Regions from separate parts of the Alistipes ihumii AP11 genome, predicted to be linked through region 4. Evidence: riboswitches for the same ligand, from Rfam matches in the RefSeq annotation. Region 4 holds a riboswitch; each other region holds the start of a gene.
The links. A riboswitch is a leader RNA that binds a small molecule or an ion and turns the genes downstream of it on or off. The one in region 4 is predicted to bind cobalamin.
Positions count from the first base shown of each region.

Region 1 (3,120 bases), 850 kb from region 4:
GCATTTTCCGGGCGGCCGTCGCAAAAGCAATGAAACGCCGCGATCGCTGCAAAATCAGATATTCCATTGACATAGAGCGTTTAGAGCTTTCGTCCTTTCATATTCCATTCAAGGTGCGGAACATTTCAATCGCGATGCGGGATGGACGATGATGCGGAACGGAATAGCTGCGGCATCCCGTAATGGAATCCCCCTTATCATACGATAACCGAGCGCAGGATAGCCAAGGCTTTGGACCCGACGGACGCGAGCCCAACGGGAAGAGGAAGCCCAAGCGCACTCGTTCCGACCGGTGAAGGCTCGTGCACACGGCGGACAAGAACACGACCGAGATGGCGTTTGTCATCGACGCGATGGATATTCTGCACGAGGGGAAAATAGACTGTTTTTGTATTGCCGCCGGCGACGGGGACTACACGATGCTGGCCCAGCGTATACGCGAGGCCGGGCTCACGGTGCTCGGCTTCGGAGAGGGCAAGACGCCGGAAGTGCCGGTCGCCTCGTGCCGGGAGTGCCGCTATGCCGGGCAGCAGCAAGGAGTCGAGCCGGAGCTGCTGCCGAGCACGCCGGAGCACTTTATCCGCCGAGACATGCCTCTGTTCGAGAAGGCGTTCGAGACGGCCGCCGCAGGGAAAGACGAGGCGCCGTTCTCGCAGGTCGGAACGGCGCTCAAGAAGCTGATGCCCAAGTACCGCATCAAGCGCTACGGCCGCAAAACGCTCGGAGAGCTGTACGAGAGGCTCGACCGATACGAGCTCGTCAAGACGGAGAAAGGAGGGGCGGGGGTGGTGAGAAGGAAAAACGACCCCTAAGCTACCTTTTGCGTCTGAATTATAGAAAAGCGGACCTCCAAACGTGCTTCTTGCCATAACTCTAAAACTTTTAGTAATAATACGTTAGTCAGACTTATTTGTTGTCGTGAAAACCGATGCAATAAACTGAAAATCAACACATTAAAAACAAAGCCCCCCCCAAAAAAAAGTCGCGGTAACGATTTGTAACGCAACTCTTTCCGAACTATGCCTTTTCGTGCGGTCAAACCGCTCGCTTACCTCCGGTGCAATATCGCTAAAACATTATCGGCGTGCGTTTTATACTCTATTGTTCCTGTCCTGTTTTTTTAAGGGCTCCGAAGCGGAGGCCTGCTTTTCAAAGAGAAGAAGTCACTTTTCCGGATTCAGGGAGATACGAGGGCTACAGAAAATCGAAATATCATGTAAGTATTGCAGCAATACAGGTCGATCTCTATCGCCCGGACTGAAATCATCGGATATTTTCACCCGTATTCGCCGTCCGATCAAACGTTCTTACTACCGGAAACCCGACAGGCAGGCAGTCGTCTGTCGAAGTATAAGATTTTACCCTAACCCGGATGCGAATAATCCGAATCTTAATATCTTTGCGGCCGGATCGGTTTCAGGAACATTTCTCCGTCGTCCGGATGAAAAGGGCATCGGCGGAGGAAGTCCCGGAAAGTCCCGCCGCCGCGAAGTTCCGTTCAATGTCTCGAGATCAATCGGATTGCCGCCGGCCCCGAGACAGGGAAGGCTTCGAGAAAAGAGTCCGGCCGGAAAACCTGCCGATTCACCGAAAGGCCGTTCTCGCCCGAAGGCATAGGAGGGGAACGGCATGCGACCGTTTTTTAGTTCGATAAAAAACGGGAAGTCCGCGAAAGGAACAGACCGCGGAGAGGTTCGCCGCCGCACGACGCCGCTTTCCGAGGCATGGCCTCTCGCCGACGGCCGACCGTCACGGACCGACATACGTTTTTTGCTCACTCTCAATGGAAACAACGACTATGGAGAAGACGCAACACTCGGAAAAACTTCTGTTACGGAAGCTCGATCTGCTGCTGCGCACGGGTAAATTGCTGATGGAAAGCGCAGCGGACACGAGCCGCATCATGCGCAATATGAAACGCACGGCCGCCTACCTGGGGCTGCCGGACGAGCATCTGCACATTTACATCAACTACAATATGCTCATGGTCAACCTGAGCGACAGCGAGCATTCGTTCTCCAAGTTCCAGCGCTGCGAGAAACACGGGATCAACATGACGGCCATTTCGGCCGTCAGCAAACTTTCATGGCGGGCGATCCGGGAAGACTATTCGCTGGAAAGATACGAGGAAGAGCTGGAAAACATCCGGAGCAGGAAACGCAATTACACCTCTTGGCAAGTAGCGGTCGGTGCCGGGTTTGCCTGCGGCGGATTCTGCATCCAGTTCGGTTGCGACTGGCCGGCATTCCTCTATGCTTCCATTGCAGCCATTCTCGGATTCCGCCTGCGGGCCGTACTCAACGAACTGGGTTCCAATCATTATATGAACATCGCCGTCGCCGCATTCGTTTCCACTTTGCTGGCATGGGCTTCCGCCTTTATCTCGACGCTCGATCTGCCCGCCCCTCTTCATACGCTGTTCCACTCCGACACGCCGTGGCATCCGTTGATGGCCTGCGCCCTTTTCATCGTGCCGGGAGTCCCGCTGATCAACTTCGTCAGCGACATGCTCGACAGCTATGTACAGATAGGCATTACGAGAGCCGTCAATACGCTGCTGATCGTCGTCGCCATGGCGTTCGGCATCGCCTTGGCCATCCATGTCTGCGGAATCGACAACTTCGTGAAAGACCTGAGTATGACGCCCCATCACACCTATCTCGAGTTCGCTGTCGCCGCGGCCATATCGGCCGTCGGATTCTCCATGATCTTCAATATTCCGCGCCGCCTGCTCTGGGTCGTAGCCGTCGGAGGCATCATCGCCGTCTGTACCCGGAACTTCGTCAATCTCGGGCCCAGCAATCATAACATCGGTCTGGACTGGGGGCCGGTAATCGGGTCTCTGGTCGGTTCCGCCCTGATCAGCATAATCGTTACGAGGGCCGTTCACTGGTTCCATACTCCCCATCACTGCCTCTCGATTCCGAGCGTCATTCCGATGATTCCGGGCGTGCTGATGTATCGGGCGCTCTTCGCCTTCATCGACATGAGCGGTGTCGTAGGCGAAGTGACCATCGCGATGAACAATGCCATTCAGGCTTCTCTCATTATTCTCTGCATCGCTGTCGGGGTCGCCATTCCGAATATTTTCGCGCGCCGCTGGATCGCTCCGAAACGTCA
Region 1 is NZ_CP102294.1:926,359-929,478, forward strand. It holds gene NQ491_RS03695 (NYN domain-containing protein) at 333-812, shown strand; cobalamin riboswitch at 1,395-1,598, shown strand; gene NQ491_RS03700 (threonine/serine exporter family protein) at 1,799-3,120, shown strand, end outside.
Region 1: it holds a riboswitch for cobalamin, as region 4 does, so the genes downstream of both, NQ491_RS03700 (threonine/serine exporter family protein) here and NQ491_RS00310 (DUF5074 domain-containing protein) in region 4, are expected to answer to the same signal.

Region 2 (3,120 bases), 230 kb from region 4:
GCTCCAACGGCTTGAAGTATCGCAACTCGTATCCGGGCAGCAATTCCGGATGGAAAACCCCGATCAGATCGCGCAGCAGGCGGTCGGGATGGATCGGCGTCTCCTCGAAATAGGACGATTGTCCCAAATGGCAGGCATAGACTCGGCCATTCTCGAATGCGGCGAACCGACGGTAAGGCTCGTAGTCGCGGCGAAGGCCGTCGTAAGTCAGCGGTTCGGCCGAATTGTACTTGATCAGCCAATAATCGGCCGCGCCGCCCTTCTCGAATACCTCCTCGAAAGAGAGCGGAATCGACCCGGCACTCGGATCGTCGGCCCAAAGGTAATCGGCTCCCGCATCCCGAAACAGACGAGCCATATAGCTTCGGCCGCCGGCCACATACCACACGGCTCCGTACTTGCGTTCCGAAATCACGGTAGGCCGCTCGGAAACGTTTTCGGCGAGCGCGCGCAGCGAATCGTACGCGCTCTCGGTCGCGCGAAACAGCTTCTCGGCTTCGGTCTCCCGACCGAAGAACAACCCCAGCAAACGAATCCACTCGACCCGGCCCATCGGCTCCGCCTCCATATAGTCGGCCAGCTCGAGCAGCGGAATACCCGACTTCTCGACCCGGCCGTAACCCGTATTCTCGAACGGAGAGACGAGCAGCGCATCGGGCGAGAGCGCGATCATCCGCTCCAGATCGGGCGACGAGGCCTCGCCCAGATCGGCGATCGTTCCCCGCTCGATCCCCTCGCGGACGAACGACAAGTCGATATAGCGCGACTCGCACACGCCGGCAATCCGGTCGGCTACGCCCAGCTCCTCCAACATGCCGCAATGCACGGCCGAATAGACGACGACCCGCTGCAACGGAACCCGGACGAGCGTTCCCTCGGGCAGACTGTCGGGCAACGGAGCCGATCGATCGACCAGCACGTAGCGTTGCAACAGCCGCGTCGTATCCCACGGATCGACTATATCGACCAGCGTACAACTGTCCGCATGCCGGACCGTGAAGACGGCGGCATAGGCGGTAGAATCGGATTCTGTCGCCGTAGCGGCCGTAGCGACGGGCCGGCAGGATGCCGTCCCAAGCGCTATGGCCAACCATGTCAGGCCGATTTTCCAGCGATTTTTCATATCGAAGACAAAATTAACATAACGATCCGAAATGCCAACTTCCCCTTAGGCAGAGGCGCGCTTTCGCCGCTTACGGACTCTCCTTTCCAGGAAAAGCCGTCTCTCGGGCGCGTGGGTCCGGAGTCGGAACCGGATATTCCCTCTTCGCTTGAAATGAGAACAGATGGGGGCTATGGCATCCCCCCATCTGTCGCTCATCAGGGAAAACCGACGCTCCGAGGCTCCCCTATGCGGCACGGTGAAGATCGCCGGCACGAAAAGAGATCGTCCCTTCTCCTCGGGCAAGAAATATCTTGAAGTGAAAGCAGGCTCCGGAAAACCCGGAAAAACTTGCATTCCGCTTTGGACCCGAAGCATCGATGCGCGGGAGCAAGGGCAGGTCTTCTGGCTCGTCTCGCCCCGGGCTGTCTTCCCGCCCCCGGAAGGAGACAGTGACTGTTCGGATCGCCCGACGCATGGAAAGAGACTTACAGCTGCGGGTACAGCTCCGGATTCCGAGCACGGCTCTTCACCGGATTCCCTATTGAGGCTTCTTCGCCGAGGCGAAACGCCACCCTTACCCGACGAGACAAAGTTAAACACTTTTTTCTATCGGACAACCTTTTCGACGACCGATTTTCATCCGCCCGGCGAAACGCCGGCACGAGGGAACGCTCTCCCGAGCAGCAAGGCACGCGCAGTCCGGGCATGCCCGGACTGCGACGAGCCGAACCGCTCCATCATTACCATGCCACTCCATCGCCGCTTATTTACTCTATCGTACCGTTCTGTCGCCCCTACTACCGGATCCGAAGTCTTCCGAGCCCGTCTCGTTCTGCCGGAGCGAATCCCTATCCCTGCCCAACCCCGCAACAAGCATCGGCGGACAATAGCCGCCCGGACTTACCGGCTCCGTACGGAAGACTTCGCCGGCGAAAACCGCCGGAGCCAAGACGAAACGAACGACGCACCGGCCGAAAACGAGAATCGACCGATCAAACGAAAGCGGCAAGCCCCGGTGAGGCCTGCCGCTTTCGTCAGGGGCGAACCCGCCCCGTACATATTTTTACATACCGTACGCGAGCAGCGAGATCTGGTCGTACACGACACTCAGGATACCCAGCAGCAGAATGCCCGCGCTACAGGCCACGAGGCTCACGCGCGTATAGCCGTCGCTGCGGAACGACTCGATCGGCGTATCGTTTTTGTTGATGAACATCGCCTTGACCACGAGCAGATAGTAGTAGAGCGAAATGATCGTATTGAGCAGCGCGATCAGCACCAGAATATAGTAGCCCTGCTGGGCGGCTGCGGCGAAGATGAAGAACTTGCTGAAGAAGCCCGCGAAAGGCGGTATTCCGGCCAGCGAGAACATAGCCAGCGTCATCACGAGGCTCAGCTTCGGATGCGTCGCATAGAGGCCGTTGTAATCGGCTATCGTCAGCTTGCCTGTCCGGTTCTCGATCACGCCGATCACGCCGAAGGCGGCCAGATTCGACACCATGTAGACGAGCACGTAGTACACGAGCGAGGTCATGCCGAGAGCCGTCCCGCCGATCACGCCGAGCATGATGTAGCCGGCCTGCGAGATCGACGAATAGGCCAGAAAACGCTTGAGATTCTTTTGGCGGATCGCGAACAGGTTCGCCAGCGTGATCGTCACGACGATCACGCCGTAGAGAATGCCCTGCCACTGCGCGGCGATCGGAGCGAACACCTTGATGAGAATCGTCATCAGCACGAACACGGCCGATCCCTTGGATATAACCGAGAGATAGGACGTAACCGGCGTCGGGGCGCCTTCGTAGACATCCGGCGTCCACTGATGGAACGGCACGAGCGAAATCTTGAAGAACAGCCCTACGGCGAAGAACACGAACGCCATGATCTGGAGCGGCGAACCGGTAACGGTCGCCGGAATGTCGTCGAAATAGAGCGTTCCGGTCGTACCGTACAGCAGCGACATGCCGTAAAGCGACAGGCCCGAAGCGAATACCGCGTTCAGGATATACTTGGCT
Region 2 is NZ_CP102294.1:2,620,023-2,623,142, reverse strand. It holds gene NQ491_RS10585 (ABC transporter substrate-binding protein) at 1-1,123, opposite strand, end outside; cobalamin riboswitch at 1,481-1,696, opposite strand; gene NQ491_RS10580 (NADH-quinone oxidoreductase subunit N) at 2,169-3,120, opposite strand, start outside.
Region 2: it holds a riboswitch for cobalamin, as region 4 does, so the genes downstream of both, NQ491_RS10585 (ABC transporter substrate-binding protein) here and NQ491_RS00310 (DUF5074 domain-containing protein) in region 4, are expected to answer to the same signal.

Region 3 (3,120 bases), 1.4 Mb from region 4:
TCATGTAGGTGAAGAACGAGTGGCCCGCCGCATACATCTCGGCCGTCAGCTCGCCGTATTCCTTGTCCTTTACGTCGCCGTTCTCGGACAGCAGGGCCATCGTCTCGACGGGAAAGGTGAGCACCGTCTTGGTCCGCTCGTCGTTGAACCAGCGCATGAAGCGGCGCTGCAGCCAGTCGAGCGAATCCCAGTCGGGCCGCGATCCGTCGGGGAAGAAAAAGTTGCCGAACAGGCTCTCGAAATAGTAGCGGTCGTAGTAGGCGATGTTCCAGAAAACGGCTTGGAAATTCCGCGCGCCGGTCGGCTGGTTGATCGAGTAGACGACTTGCTCGAAGCAATCGGTGATGACCTTGTCGAGCGTACGGCGCTTGAGCGACAGGTCGACGACGCGATCCGGATCGCGGTAATAGTCCGGGCCGTACTCCTGCCCGATGAAGTAGTTCAGGTACATCAGGAACTCGGGCGTCGCGCAAGCGCCGCTGAGCATGCTGCTGACGATGAAGACCATGTTGACGAATCCTCCGCAGAACGATTTCAGGTTCGTCGGCTTGGTCGAGTTGCCGCCGATCGAGATCGTCCCGCCGACGAGCCAAGGGTACATCGTGATGCTGGCGCAGTAGTTGGCCATGCTCGTCTCGTCGTTCTTGTAGATGAAATGCCGGTCGAGCAGCTCGATGTAACTGTCGGCCATCTCGCGGCCGTACATCTCTTTGATCCGGTCGCACAGCAGCCGGCGGTTCAGCCGGATGAAGTTGCGCTTGGGGAGCTCGCCGATCAGCGTGGCGATGTTCTTGTTCTCGACGTTCGCGTTCGCGTCGTACTTGCTGCCCGTAGCCGGATTCTCGGCGTTGCAGTAGTCGACCAGAAAGGCGAGCTTGTCGCGTACCTCGCGGTCCTCGAAATGCTGCTGCCGGTAGATGATGAAGGACTTGGCGACGCCGTAGTAGCCGTGGCTCATCAGCGTCAGCTCGACCTGATTCTGGATTTCCTCCACGCTCGTCCCCTCGTGGATGTAAAGGCAGGAGGTCAGCTTGCCGAGCGTTTCCGCGGTCGGTGTCTGGCCCACGGAGCGGAATGCCTTTTCGATGGCCGCCGTGATTTTGTCCATCGAAAAAGGTTCGTGCTTGCCGTCCCGTTTGACGATGTTGAAACTGGTTCCGTTCATTGCAGTATCGTTTTTGTTCGTTGCATGTCGTTTGCCGGGGGCCAAGCCCGCGACCGAAAAACGGAAATCTGCCTTGCGGAAAAACTGGGGAGGAGGGGGAGGCGCGTCTGCGCGCGAGCAGACCGCACCGGTCCGCGTCGGTGTCTCCTTGCCTTAACTCCCGAAGGCGGAAATTCGTTTCTCGTGTCCGGCAGGTCTTCTGACTGATCCCTTCCCTTGGGCGCCTTCCCGCAAACGGATTTGCAGTGGCCTGTTGCCCTCGGTTCGGCGGGAATCACAGCAGCGGGTACTGTCGCCGAATTTCACGGCGTTCCCTCTTTCGGGCGCGAAGCGTCGCGCCGCCGAAACAATGTAAAGGTAGGCACAAATCCGGCCCGGCTCCGGTCAGGTCCGTGCAAAGTATCGACTTTTTATCAACAATTACGGGATTCGTCTTTCAATTTTTCGATAAACGGATGATTGCGTACGGTTTTGTGCCGGTCGGCGGACCGGGACCTGCAAAAATGTCCGGGCTGCGGCCGGGCTCGCTGTTTCGGCGGGCGAACACGGCGTTCCCGTGCCTTGCCGGAGCCGGGAGAGCTTCGGAAGTCCGCTGGCTCGGAGGCGGTCCCTGCCTCGAACGAACCGCCCTTTCGGCATGTCCGGGCGAGAGATTTCAGATCGCCGGCCGGTTTCCTGCTACCGGATAAAATTTGCCGATGAAAATAAAATAACTTGCTTCTCTCGCCTTTGTAAATTGATAAAGGGATATTCGACAGCGGGCTGACCGCTAAGGAAAATCTGTTTGCCGAAGGATTTTTACGGGTCCTGAGATCATGGCTTTCGAGAGTGCCAGAGGTGTCCGACACATCGTGCTTCCGCACCGGCTCGACGGAAGACCGGCGGATTCACTCGTGCCATAACCTTTGACCGGGAAGCTTTTCGAGAAACGCAATGTATTGTGAATTGGAAAAAAAACAAATTTACCTGAAAACGTCGATCCGATATTTATTCGGATTGTAACAGGACAAGTGCTTATGCGTTCTGTCAGCCAACGACCGTGGCGACGATCCTGCGTGCGCCGCCGTGATTGCGGAACTCGCACAGGTAGATGCCCTGCCACAGACCGAGATTCGGCCGGCCGGCCGTAATCGGGATCGTCAGCGATACGCCGGCGAGCGTCGATTTGGCGTGCGCCGGCATGTCGTCGTCGCCTTCGAGCGTGTGAGCGTAATAGGGCTCGCGTTCGCGGATCAGGCGGTCGAACACGGAGGCCATGTCGGAGCGCACGTCCGGGTCGGCGTTTTCGTTGATCGTCAGGGCGGCGGAAGTGTGCTGCAGGAACAGGTGGAGCAACCCCGCGCGGGGCAGCGGAGGCAGTTGCGCGAGAATTTCGTCGGTTACCAGATGGCAACCGCGCGGACGGGGGCGCAACGAGAACTCGGTTTGCGATACCATAGGGCAAGAAAGGTTTATGATCGTATTTTCCCGAGGGCGGAGGAGTGCCGTTTTTGCCGGCTGTCTTCCTGCGCGGGAGGGAAATTTCTGTCGGAGCGTTATGCAAATGTTTCTCCCGACGGAAACCTTTCTGCAAAATTAACGCTTTATTCCGGGAATGCGGCGGGACTCCGGGGCTTTCGGTCGCGATTGCGTCGCAATCCGTGCGGGAAATGTGGATAAAATGTTACAATTTTGATTCCGCAGCGCGTGTTTTGTATGAAAAATTTCGTTATTCCAAAAATCCGTTGTATATTTGAAGCCGATTTGCGCTCAGTAATTGCGCGATTATCCGGTGAGGCGAAGGGAATTTAGCCGAGACGGTTAAATTTTTAGTGCATTCCGTTTGTGCATTAAGAAATTATTCGTACTTTTGCCAACCCTAAAATGCTGTGAACTGCCGATGTAGCTCAGTTGGCCAGAGCAGCTGATTTGTAATCAGCTGGTCGGGGGTTCGAATCCCTCCATCGGCTCGGTGG
Region 3 is NZ_CP102294.1:1,490,132-1,493,251, reverse strand. It holds gene nrdD (anaerobic ribonucleoside-triphosphate reductase) at 1-1,165, opposite strand, end outside; cobalamin riboswitch at 1,338-1,526, opposite strand; gene NQ491_RS06110 (secondary thiamine-phosphate synthase enzyme YjbQ) at 2,192-2,602, opposite strand; tRNA gene NQ491_RS06105 (tRNA-Thr) at 3,041-3,114, shown strand.
Region 3: it holds a riboswitch for cobalamin, as region 4 does, so the genes downstream of both, nrdD (anaerobic ribonucleoside-triphosphate reductase) here and NQ491_RS00310 (DUF5074 domain-containing protein) in region 4, are expected to answer to the same signal.

Region 4 (3,120 bases):
CTTTGCCGATTCGGGACTCGACGCCGGTCATTCGGGTACCGTCGCTTATACGGTATACTTCCGTATAGACGTGATAGAAATCCGTCGTAGGAACGTAGAGCAGGCCATCGGGAGTGGCGGTCATGTATTTGGCCAGCGATCGGCTCGTCGTGGCGAAAACGCTCGTTTTGCCTGTTTGGCAGTCGTACCGGTAAATCTGGGTGGCCGAATATCCCTCTTGTTTGATGAACAGCTCGTCGCTTGTCGCCGAGGCGCATGCCATGCAGCCGTACAGGCCGTTGCCCACGCTGACCATCGGAAGCCCCTCTATCGCCAACGTCCGCTCGGTCGTCGCATAGGTCTGCGGATCGATCGTCAGTACCGACGCGGAGGAAGTGGCTGTCGTTCCCCACATCCAGAACGGATTTGCCGTCTTGTCGATTTTTCCCGCCACTACGGCGTAGAATTTGCCGTCGCGGCCCTTCACGACGTCGCAGACCTGACGGTCCTCGTCCACGTCGATCGTCCGGATTACCTGGTCGGTTTCGGTGTCGATCACCGCGATCTTGTTACCGTTGCCGACCATGATGTATTTCCCGTTCTTGACCATGTGCGAGTAGCACGGGCCGTCGACGCCGACCGCACCGTATGTGGCGTCGATCGTCGTGAACGTATTCATTCCGTCCGGAGCGACCTTCAGCACGCCGATGCCGGTCTGGTTATTGGCGTTGCTTGAATTATACAGTACATAGAACTTGCTGGTGTCGATTACCTGCAGATTGTAGATTTCCGATGAGGACTGAAGCGTGGCGGGATCGAAGCCCTCGGCCGTAATGATTTTTTCCTTCTTGAGCGTCTGGGCGTCGCAGGCGATGACGGCCGAACGGTTGGACTGGTTATTCGGAATCAGGATATAGAGCTTGTTGTCGTAAATGCTCAGGTCGTTGATTCCGTTCGTGCTGCCCGTACTTTCGCCGTTGACGGTCGTATACAGGTTATCCTCGTAGAACGTTCCCTCGCCGCTCGGATCGAAAAAGCCCAGTCCGCCGGCAGTCGAGCCGAATATCCATAACCCGTTCTTGTAGGGACCGTTGAAATTGACCGTAAACGCCGAGTCTTCCGACGCGATCCCGTCCAGATTGACGGCCGAAACGGTAACGGCCAGCGATCCGCTCCGGTCGGAGACCGGAATGTCCAGCGTCGCGCCGGTAGCGGTCTCGACCGTGTCGCCGTCGATCGTCCATACGTAGCTCGCTACTTCGACGTTCGATACCTCGACGGTCAGCTTGACAGCCGTTCCCACGGCCACCTCGACCGGGTCGCTCAGCGCTTCGTCGTTGCAGGAGATCGACGCGATGACGGGAGCCGGATCGACTACCTGCAACTCTCCGATCTGTTTGGTCGTGACTCCGCCGTCGGCGTTGTAAAGATTGACCGAAATATCGTACGTGCCGCGCTGCGCAGGCGTGAAGTCGAACCTAACGCTTTCGCTTTCGATTTTTTCGTTGACGATCCATTCGTAGCGGTCGATCGCGACGTTTTCGCACTCGACCGAGAAGCCGACGGTCTGGCCCGTCGTGATTTTCATTTGGCCTTCGGTCGCGCCGATGATCTCGACCTTCGAGACTTCGGGCAGCGGCAGCGAGTCGTCCTTCGAGCACGACGTCAGCACGAGCGCTGCGGCCAGAAAACAGAACAGTAGCTTTTTCATCATTGCTGTAAATTTGGTTAAAAATGATATGGAGATTTTACAGCAAGCGATGTACGGGTGAGAAATACCCTCCGGAAAGATACGCGCCGGCCGGCGCGCGACATCGAATGATTACCACCCATAAACCGCAGGCAAGTAAAATCCGTTCGCTCAGGCAGGTCTTCTGACTCGTCTCTGTTTTAAAGCCTTCCCGACGACAGCGGCGCCAGTGACATAAATTTTAAAACTTTTTGACCCTGCAGAAGACGCTTCTTCCGGCGCAGGGCAGAGACATACAGCAGCGGTTACTGTTGCCGATTCGCACGGCATTCCCTATTAATTCCTGCTCGGCGAAGCGGAATTCGCCGTCTCGGAAACCATTGCGAGGCAAAGATAGTATTTTTTCGGAGATATTTCATTTTTAGTCCGATATATTCTTCTTTTTCGGACAACATGTGCGGCGGCATTCCGTTGCCGGACCGGTCTCGGACCGCTTGTTCGGAAAGGTGGTTTTTTCCCTTTCGGGTTGCGGAACGTTCGGCGACGGCTGCCCGTGCGATCCCCCTCTCGGCGGTTTCAGGCTTTTGCGCTATACGGAGAAGATTGCGTCCGCCTCGGCGGCAGATTAGCACGGGATTTGTACGGAGCGTAGAGACGGCGGAGCCGCCGGTATGACCGGGTGAAAAGTTATCGCTTTCCGCCCGATTGAGCGGAAACGAATATGGGAAGACGCGAAGAACTCGAATACGAAATAGCCGAGATGCGCAAGCGGATCGACCGCGCGCCGGAGAATACTCCGGACGAGGTATTGGAACTGTGGCACCAGCAGCTCGACAGCGCATGGTTCGAACTGAACAACCTGTACGACGACTACGAAACGGAAACCGAGTGATTCGTCCGTTCCGTCGCAGCGTTTTTTGCAAGGACCCTGTTCGCCCGCCGTCGGATACGATCATCAAAAAAGGAATTATGGAAAATCAAACGCACTCCGTGCCGAGAATCGGGGAGAAAGCCCCCGCCTTCACGGCTTCGACAACGCAGGGGCCGATCCGGTTCCCCGACGATTTCAAGGGCAAATGGGTCCTTCTTTTCAGCCATCCGGCCGATTTCACGCCGGTCTGCACGTCCGAGTTCATGACTTTCGGGGCGATGTCCCGCGATTTCGAAAGGCTCGGATGCCAATTGATCGGTTTGTCGGTCGACAGCCTCTCGAGCCATCTGGCATGGCTTCATACGATTCGCGAGCGGATCGAGTTCAACGGCATGAAAAACGTCGACGTGCGCTTCCCGCTGATCGACGACGTTTCGATGCACGTCGCTACGCTGTACGGTATGATTCATCCCGGCGAGAGCGGGACGAAAGCCGTCCGTGCCGTATTCTTTATCGATCCCGACGCGGTCATCCGTGCGATCATCTATTATCCGCTGGCGCTCGGACGCAATTTCGACGA
Region 4 is NZ_CP102294.1:71,607-74,726, forward strand. It holds gene NQ491_RS00310 (DUF5074 domain-containing protein) at 1-1,693, opposite strand, end outside; cobalamin riboswitch at 1,827-2,066, opposite strand; gene NQ491_RS00315 (hypothetical protein) at 2,391-2,561, shown strand; gene NQ491_RS00320 (peroxiredoxin) at 2,639-3,120, shown strand, end outside.